DNA from 2 places in the Planococcus sp. 11815 genome. Region 2 is predicted to be linked to the other one. Evidence: predicted binding sites of a transcription regulator. Region 2 holds the regulator's gene; the other holds the start of a gene.

Region 1 (4,499 bases), 1.2 Mb from region 2:
GCATTGCGCAATTTCACGGCTTCTTTAACGAGCAGCCCGTAGCCGAGTGAAGCCGCTTTGGAATCGACGATCGTTAAGTCCAAATCCGGGTATTCTTCGCGCACTTGATCTGCCACCATGACGGCTGTGGCATAGGTACCGGACAATTCCGAGGAAAAGGCGATGTAGAATCCAGCTTCTTTGTCTTTTGCCAATTGTTCGAATGCCTTGAGCATTTCTTCCGGAGACGCTTGAGATGTTTTCGGATGGACGCCGGAGCGGATGGCATCATAGACTTTCATGGAATCGATGGTCCGGATGTCTTCGTACTCAGCGTCTCCGATATGGACGCGCAAAGGGAACAGGACGACCTGTTCCTGTTCAAAAAAAGCTTTCGGTAAATCAGATGCGCTATCTGCAAATAATCTCATGGATCTTCCTCCTTTAGAGTTTCAGTTTCAAACGGTCCATCAGCAATTCAGCGATGCCGTCTTCGTTATTGGTCAAGGTGATTTCGTTGGCGATGTTCTTCAACGGCGCAATGGCATTGCCCATCGCAACCCCAACTCCTGCAAAGTCCAGCATTTCCAGATCGTTGTCTTCATCACCGAATGCGATGATATGCTCTTTCGCGATGCCCAGTGATTTTGAGACGCGATCGATACCGACAGCTTTGTTCATGCCCGAGCGGACAATTTCAATGACGTGCCAAGGTGCGCCCCAGCGGCGATGGTCAATGACTTCCGCATGCACTTCCGATAGGTGGTCGTGAATGGCATGGACTTTTTCGTATGGTGCATGGATGAGCATCGACGTCGGATCGGTTTTTAAATAATTGCGCAAATCCCCCGTCGTGATGCTTGGGTCACCAAAACTGAAGATATCCATCAGTTTCTCATCGTGGTGGTGGACATAGACTTCATCCAATACTTCCGCGACGATGTTGTGGAAATCGAAATCGTGCATCGATTCGACGACTTCGTGTACGACATCCAAGCCGATCGGCGTATGGTGCAGCCCCCAGCGTTCGTCGTTCGGGTGATGGACAAAAGCTCCATTGAAATTGACAATCGGCGTGTTGAGGCCGAGTTCACGGTAATAGATTTCACTTGCGCGGTATGGACGCCCCGTAGCGATCATGACCTGGTGGCCTGCTTGCTGGGCTTGATTCAAAATGGACTTGGTTTTAGGTGAAATGACTTTTTGGTCGGTCAATAATGTTCCGTCCAAGTCGAGTACGATTAAATGTTGTTTCATATGAAAATCCGGCTCCCTTCTATCTACCTTCAGTTTAGCGATAATAGAGGCTATCCGTCAAAAAAACCTGACGGCAATGCCGGAATTTGCGGTAACAAAGAAAAATTGGTAGGATTTAGGGTGAGGAGTGAAGCGCATGAAAGTAGCAAATGAATTATGGGGAAATATCCCGATCTTACATATAACACCTGAAGGGCACACGGGCGGTCCATTGCCGACGGTCATTTTCTTGCATGGGCATACGAGTGCCAAAGAACATAATTTGCATTATGCCTGGCAATGGGCCAAAAAAGGGGTCCGTGTCATCTTGCCGGATGCGTTGCTTCACGGAGAGCGGGATCAATCGCTTGATGAGGTCCAGATCAGCCTGCGCTTTTGGGAAATCGTTTTGACGTCTATCGAAGAACTCGGATTTTTGCACAAAGAATTGCACAAGCGCCAGCTGATTAGCGGAGAACCGGCTGTCGGAGGCACATCGATGGGCGGCATCACGACGCTCGGCGCATTGACGGCACATCCGTGGATCAAAGCGGCGGCCGTCATGATGGGATCCGGAAATTACGTGGAGCTTGCGAAAGCCCAAATGCGGCAATACGAGTCGCGCGGTTTTGACTTGCCGCTCACCGATGAGGAACGAGAAGGCATGCTCCAGGCCCTGTCACGTTTTGATATCAGTTTGAACCGCCAATCCTTTGGCGGGCGCCCGGTTTTTTTCTGGCATGGCGTAAAAGACCCGACCGTTCCTTTCGAACCGACCAACCGGCTTTTCCATGCATTGCAGCAGGATTATGCCGCCTATCCTGAACGACTGGCATTCATGAAAGAAACAGAAGCTGCACACGCGGTCAGCCGCAAAGGGATGCTGTCTGCAACGGCTTGGATTGCCGACCGATTAAAGGAATAAGCAAGTCGATTTCATTTCACTGTGATGTTTGGTAAGATAAGCAGTAACAGGAAAAGGAGGGATTCCGAATGGATCAAGAAACAAAAGATTATCTATTAGGCGCACTCGAAAATGTCATCGACCCTGAACTAGGTGTTGATATCGTCAATTTGGGCCTTGTATATGATGTAGAATTATCCGAAGATGGTTTCTGCGTGGTCACGATGACACTCACTTCTATGGGATGCCCAATGGGGCCGCAAATCGTCCAGATGGTTAAAACATCCTTGTATGAATTGCCGGAAGTGGAAGAAGTCGATGTAAAAATCGTCTGGCAGCCTGTCTGGAGTAAAGACCATATGTCGCGCTACGCAAAAATGGCGCTCGGCGTTCGATAAGAGAAATAGCAGAAAGCCGCAGGGAAGAAATTCCTTGCGGCTTTTTTTGATGAGCATTTCCGTTGCAAAAGGGGTACGGCAATCATATAATTTAATTAGTCAAAGATGGTCAAATTAATCAGAGGAGCGTGATTTGATTGGTTCAATTCCAAAATCCAAACGAAGAGCAAAAGTCGCCATTGGAACAATTCGGCCGCAATTTGGTTGAACAAGCACAGTCCGGTAAGATGGATCCGGTCATCGGGCGCGATCAGGAAATCCGCAATGTCATCCGGATTCTTTCCAGAAAGACAAAGAATAATCCGGTATTGATCGGTGAACCAGGCGTCGGGAAAACCGCAATCGTCGAAGGACTGGCACAGCGCATCGTCCGCAACGATGTGCCGGAAGGCTTGAAGGACCGTGTCATTTATGAACTCGATATGAGTGCACTGATTGCAGGCGCAAAATACCGGGGGGAATTCGAGGAACGGCTGAAAAGCGTATTGAAGCAAGTGAAAGACAGTGAAGGGCAGATCATCCTGTTTATCGACGAGATCCACACCATCGTCGGCGCCGGTAAAACGGAAGGCGCGATGGACGCCGGAAATATGCTCAAACCGATGCTTGCGCGCGGAGAGCTGTATTGCATCGGAGCCACCACTCTGGATGAATACCGCATGCACATCGAGAAAGATGCGGCACTTGAGCGCCGCTTCCAGCAGGTGATGGTGCGCGAGCCTTCTGTTGAAGATGCGGTATCGATTCTCCGTGGATTGAAAGAGCGTTTCGAACTCCACCACGGCGTGCGCATCCATGACCGGGCGATTGTTGCAGCTGCTACAATGTCAGACCGGTACATCACGGAGCGTTTCCTTCCGGACAAGGCAATCGACTTGATCGATGAAGCGTGTGCAATGATCCGGACGGAGATCGACTCCATGCCGCAAGAGCTCGATGAAGTAACGCGGCGCCTCATGCAGCTAGAGATTGAAGAGCAGGCGCTTCGGAAAGAAAAAGACGAAGCGAGCAAAACACGCCTCGCTGCGCTGCGCGAAGAGATTGAAGAGCTGAAGTCGTCTTCTGAAGGCATGCAGCAGCAATGGAACGAAGAAAAGCAATCGCTTCAGAAAATCCAGGCCAAGCGCGAACAATTGGATCAATACCGCCGCCAATTGGAAGATGCGGAAAACAAATATGATTTAAATACCGCGGCGATGTTGCGCCACGGAAAAATTCCAGAGCTTGAAAAAGAACTGAGCGCGATGGAAGTTGAACTTGCCGGAGACGGCGGGGAGCGGTTGCTGCGCGAAGAAGTGACCGAAGAGGAAATTGCGGGTATTGTCGCTCGCTGGACGGGTATTCCCGTAACGAAACTGGTCGAAGGCGAGCGCGAAAAGCTATTGCGCCTTGGGGATACGTTGAAAGAGCGAGTCATCGGACAGGACCGAGCCGTCGAACTGGTGACAGAAGCCGTATGGCGTGCACGTGCCGGCATCAAGGATGAACAAAAGCCGATCGGCTCGTTCATTTTCCTCGGTCCGACCGGTGTCGGGAAAACGGAGCTTGCGAAATCGTTGGCAGCAAACTTATTCGATTCAGAAGACCATTTCATCCGCATCGACATGTCCGAATACATGGAAAAGCACAGCGTATCGCGTCTTGTCGGGGCGCCTCCTGGATATATCGGCTATGAAGAAGGCGGCCAATTGACAGAAGCGGTCCGCCGCAATCCGTATTCCGTGGTGCTGCTCGATGAAATCGAGAAAGCCCATCCGGATGTCGCGAACATCCTTTTGCAGATCCTCGACGACGGGCGTATCACCGACAGCCAAGGGCGGCTCGTGAACTTCTCCAATACCGTCGTCATCATGACATCGAATATCGGTTCCCAGCATATCAGCGCAAGCAGTGACGAACACGATACAGAAGACATCGTCATGATGGAACTGCGCAAGCATTTCCGGCCGGAATTGTTGAACCGCATTGACGATATCGTCATT
Region 2 (4,499 bases):
GGATAGGGTGAGCGTGCCGTTGGTTGTGCACGTCCAAGTTGTGAGATGAGAAACGAGGCAAATCCCGTTTCTATGTACATCAAGCAGTGATGGCAAGAGGTTTAACCTCAGAGTCCCTGATTTCACACTGCCAAGAAAAGCCTCTAGCGAGGCGGGAGGTGCCCGTACCGCAAACCGACACAGGTAGGCGAGAAGAGAATTCTAAGGTGAGCGAGTGAACTCTCGTTAAGGAACTCGGCAAAATGACCCCGTAACTTCGGGAGAAGGGGTGCTCTGGTAGGGTGTTAAAGCCCGAGAGAGCCGCAGTGAATAGGCCCAGGCGACTGTTTAGCAAAAACACAGGTCTCTGCAAAACCGTAAGGTGACGTATAGGGGCTGACGCCTGCCCGGTGCTGGAAGGTTAAGGGGAGTGCTTAGCGCAAGCGAAGGTGCGAACCGAAGCCCCAGTAAACGGCGGCCGTAACTATAACGGTCCTAAGGTAGCGAAATTCCTTGTCGGGTAAGTTCCGACCCGCACGAAAGGCGTAACGATCTGGGCACTGTCTCAACGAGAGACTCGGTGAAATTATAGTACCTGTGAAGATGCAGGTTACCCGCGACAGGACGGAAAGACCCCGTGGAGCTTTACTGTAGCCTGATATTGAATTTTGGTGCAACTTGTACAGGATAGGTAGGAGCCAGAGAACCCGGAGCGCCAGCTTCGGGGGAGGCGTCGGTGGGATACTACCCTGGTTGTATTGAACTTCTAACCCACAAGCCTTAGCGGCTTGGGAGACAGTGTCAGGCGGGCAGTTTGACTGGGGCGGTCGCCTCCTAAAGAGTAACGGAGGCGCTCAAAGGTTCCCTCAGAATGGTTGGAAATCATTCGCAGAGTGTAAAGGCACAAGGGAGCTTGACTGCGAGACGGACAGGTCGAGCAGGGTCGAAAGACGGACTTAGTGATCCGGTGGTTCCGCATGGAAGGGCCATCGCTCAACGGATAAAAGCTACCCCGGGGATAACAGGCTTATCTCCCCCAAGAGTCCACATCGACGGGGAGGTTTGGCACCTCGATGTCGGCTCATCGCATCCTGGGGCTGTAGTCGGTCCCAAGGGTTGGGCTGTTCGCCCATTAAAGCGGTACGCGAGCTGGGTTCAGAACGTCGTGAGACAGTTCGGTCCCTATCCGTCGCGGGCGCAGGAAATTTGAGAGGAGCTGTCCTTAGTACGAGAGGACCGGGATGGACACACCGCTGGTGTACCAGTTGTTCTGCCAAGAGCATCGCTGGGTAGCTATGTGTGGCCGGGATAAGTGCTGAAAGCATCTAAGCACGAAGCCCCCCTCAAGATGAGATTTCCCATTGCGCAAGCAAGTAAGATCCCTCAAAGACGATGAGGTAGATAGGTTCGGGGTGGAAGCGTGGCGACACGTGCAGCTGACGAATACTAATCGATCGAGGACTTAACCAACAAACTGAACATGCGTTTCCAATGTCGATTTATCCAGTTTTGAGCGAACAAGCTCAAGAGTCCAGTGATGATGGCAAAGAGGCCACACCCGTTCCCATCCCGAACACGGAAGTTAAGCTCTTTTGCGCCGATGGTAGTTGGGGGTTTCCCCCTGTGAGAGTAGGACGTCGCTGGGCAAGTAGAAAGGCCGTTACCGGTTCATTCCGGTAGCGGTCTTTTTTGTATTTCAAATTAAAAAAAGGATTGAAAATATAGTATAAAGGGAAAAAAGAACTGAGGTGAAAACTTATGAAAGCTGGTTATTACAAAGTGAAAACGGTCGAGAAAAGAACAGCATTATTAGTTTCATTAAAAGATTCTGCTGAACAATATACTTACCCCATTGCAGATTTTACTCATGATGTAAATAAAGGGGATATAGTAGAAGTTTGGCAAGAAGGCACCCGTTGGAGAACCAAGTATGTCGAAGAAAAAACTCGTTCGGTATCTAGTCATACTAAAGATTTTATGAAACGGATGATGGACGAAGAATGAGGAGTCTCGGGATATTCTACCCGAGACTTTTTCTATCTCAAACTAAGTATTTGATATCCGTAAAACGCTTATGTATAATTAAGTCAAATATAGTCAAAGTCAATCATTAGCGCATTTAAACGCTAAAGAGGTGAAAGCGATGCGGAATATTTCAGATATAATTGAAGGTTATTTAAAAGAGATTATCGAAATAAGCGGTAAGGATCATATTGAAATTAAACGAAGTGAGGTTGCTGAGAAATTTCAATGTGTTCCATCCCAAATTAATTATGTGATAAATACCAGATTCACATTAGATCGTGGATACTTAGTTGAAAGTAAGCGTGGTGGCGGAGGATATATTCGTATTAAGAAAGTACGCCTTCATAAGAAGTCAGATTTAATTGCTCAAATTATTAATAGGCTTGAAACTGGTGCTTCACAAACCATGGCCGAAGATATTGTGTGGAGGCTTTTAAGTGAAGATGTTATATCAAAGCGTGAAGCTAAATTGATTTTGAGTGCCATTGATCGTTCTACTCTCGGGCTGCCTCTTCCTGTACGAGATGAAGTACGAGCGCGGATTCTAGTGGCAATGCTGTTTACTATTCAATATGAGTCGAACGGGCAAGGAGTGATCAAGTGATTTGTGAACAATGTGGAGAACGGCCAGCTACAGTCATCGTGAAGCAAAACCAGCAGGGCCATTTAACAGAAAGACACCTCTGTCACGTTTGCGCGGCAGAAAATCATAATATCAGTTTTTCTTTTGACCAAGACCCAATGGCGATCCATAATCTATTAGCTAATTGGTTTCCGAAGCAGCAAGCCGCTGTGAGTCCTGTAAGAAAGGAAGTTCCAGCTTGCCCGTCTTGTGGATTTACTTTCCAAAAGTTTTTGAGTCTTGGTAAATTCGGCTGTGCTGAGTGTTATAGCACTTTCTCACCTCAGTTAATTGAGATTTTGAAACGAGTGCAAAATGGAAATACAGAACACACAGGGAAGATTCCTGCTTCTTATGGAACGACGTTGAAAATTAAAAAAGAAATTGAAGAATTGAGAAAGCAAATGCAGGCTGCGATACAAGATGAGAACTTTGAAGAAGCTGCAAGGCTACGAGATCAAGTAAAGGCCTTGAATGAAAAGCTTGAAGGAGGTGGGGACGTTGGCGATTGACCGTTTCCTTCAACCCCGTGCGAGCAGTTGGATGGCTAATAACGGTGAACATGTTGATATAGCTATGAGTACGAGAATCCGATTGGCACGGAATTTAGACGAGTTTAAATTTCCATATGCATTTTCCGAGGATGAGGCGTTGAAAGTTGATAAAGCCGTTTCCTCGGTATTACTGGATAAGGGAAAGGAAGTTGGATACGGGTTTACTCATATCAATATTGAGGAATTAAATGACCTGCAGCGTGAAGTGTTGGTAGAAAAACATTTAATTAGCCCTTATTTAGCGAACAGTCAGCATTCCAGTGCCGTATTATTATCGGATGAAGAAGAGCTTAGCATTATGGTCAATGAAGAAGATCATATGCGGATTCAAAGTTTGCAGTCAGGCTTTCATTTGCAGGAAGCATATGACATAGCGAATAAAATGGATTCGCTTTTGGAAGAAAATCTTTCATACGCTTTTCATGAGAAATTTGGTTATTTGACCAGTTGCCCTACAAACACCGGTACAGGAATGCGTGCTTCTGTCATGCTTCATTTGCCAGCTTTAACGATGTCCCATCAAATCAACCGGATCATCCCGGCTATATCCCGTCTGGGGATGGTTGTTAGAGGGATTTACGGAGAAGGAAGTGAAGCGCTTGGTAATGTATACCAGATTTCTAACCAAGTAACATTGGGGAAATCGGAGTATGAGATTTTGCAGGATTTGCAAAACATGACCGAGCAGATTATTGAACAGGAACGAAGAGCAAGGGAAGCGTTGAATGCGAATTCTCCGCTGCTCCTTGAAGATAGGGTGTACCGGTCGTTAGGTGTCCTGACTCACGCCCGTCTGTTGAATACGGAAGAAGCCGCTACCTGTTTATCAGATGTGAGACTTGGCATCGACCTTCATCTAATTACGGATGTAGACATGTCGATACTGAATGAATTGATGGTCTTTATGCAACCTGCGTTTTTGCAGCAGTATGCGGGACGACCATTGGAAGCGAAGGAACGTGACCTGGCCCGGGCGGAATTGTTCCGGGAGAGGTTAGCTGATAACGGGATAAATACAAAAGGAGAGGATTTTGCATGATGTTCAACCGATTTACACAACGCGCACAAAAAGTTCTTCAATTAGCCCAAGAAGAGGCAATCCGTATGAAGCACGAATCAATCGGAACTGAGCATATTTTGCTTGGTTTGATCCGAGAAGGCGGCGGAATCGCTGCAAAAGCACTTGAAGCAATTGAAGTGAATACACAATTGATCGAAGACGGTGTCAAAGAACTGGTCGGTGTCGGAGAAAAAGATGTCGGTCCGATTGTTCATTATACGCCGCGGGCTAAAAAAGTGATCGAGCTGTCGGTTGATGA

What was found. The regulator CtsR, encoded in region 2, represses protease genes until heat stress. The targets are predictions, from matches to a motif close to ATGGTCAATAAAGGTCAAACA.
Region 1: a site for CtsR is predicted at 2,613-2,633, ahead of M1Q06_RS11210 (ATP-dependent Clp protease ATP-binding subunit). Genes of this name have one in related genera too.

The regions. Positions count from the first base shown of each region.
Region 1 covers NZ_CP096991.1:2,199,027-2,203,525, reverse strand. Annotated here, with positions in the region: gene M1Q06_RS11230 (DegV family protein) at 1-410, opposite strand, end outside; gene M1Q06_RS11225 (Cof-type HAD-IIB family hydrolase) at 424-1,236, opposite strand; gene M1Q06_RS11220 (alpha/beta fold hydrolase) at 1,373-2,140, shown strand; gene M1Q06_RS11215 (metal-sulfur cluster assembly factor) at 2,209-2,517, shown strand; gene M1Q06_RS11210 (ATP-dependent Clp protease ATP-binding subunit) at 2,655-4,499, shown strand, end outside.
Region 2 covers NZ_CP096991.1:94,626-99,124, forward strand. Annotated here, with positions in the region: rRNA gene M1Q06_RS00465 (23S ribosomal RNA) at 1-1,449, shown strand, start outside; rRNA gene rrf (5S ribosomal RNA) at 1,510-1,625, shown strand; gene M1Q06_RS00475 (hypothetical protein) at 1,738-1,983, shown strand; gene M1Q06_RS00480 (CtsR family transcriptional regulator) at 2,123-2,608, shown strand; gene M1Q06_RS00485 (UvrB/UvrC motif-containing protein) at 2,605-3,138, shown strand; gene M1Q06_RS00490 (protein arginine kinase) at 3,128-4,219, shown strand; gene M1Q06_RS00495 (ATP-dependent Clp protease ATP-binding subunit) at 4,216-4,499, shown strand, end outside.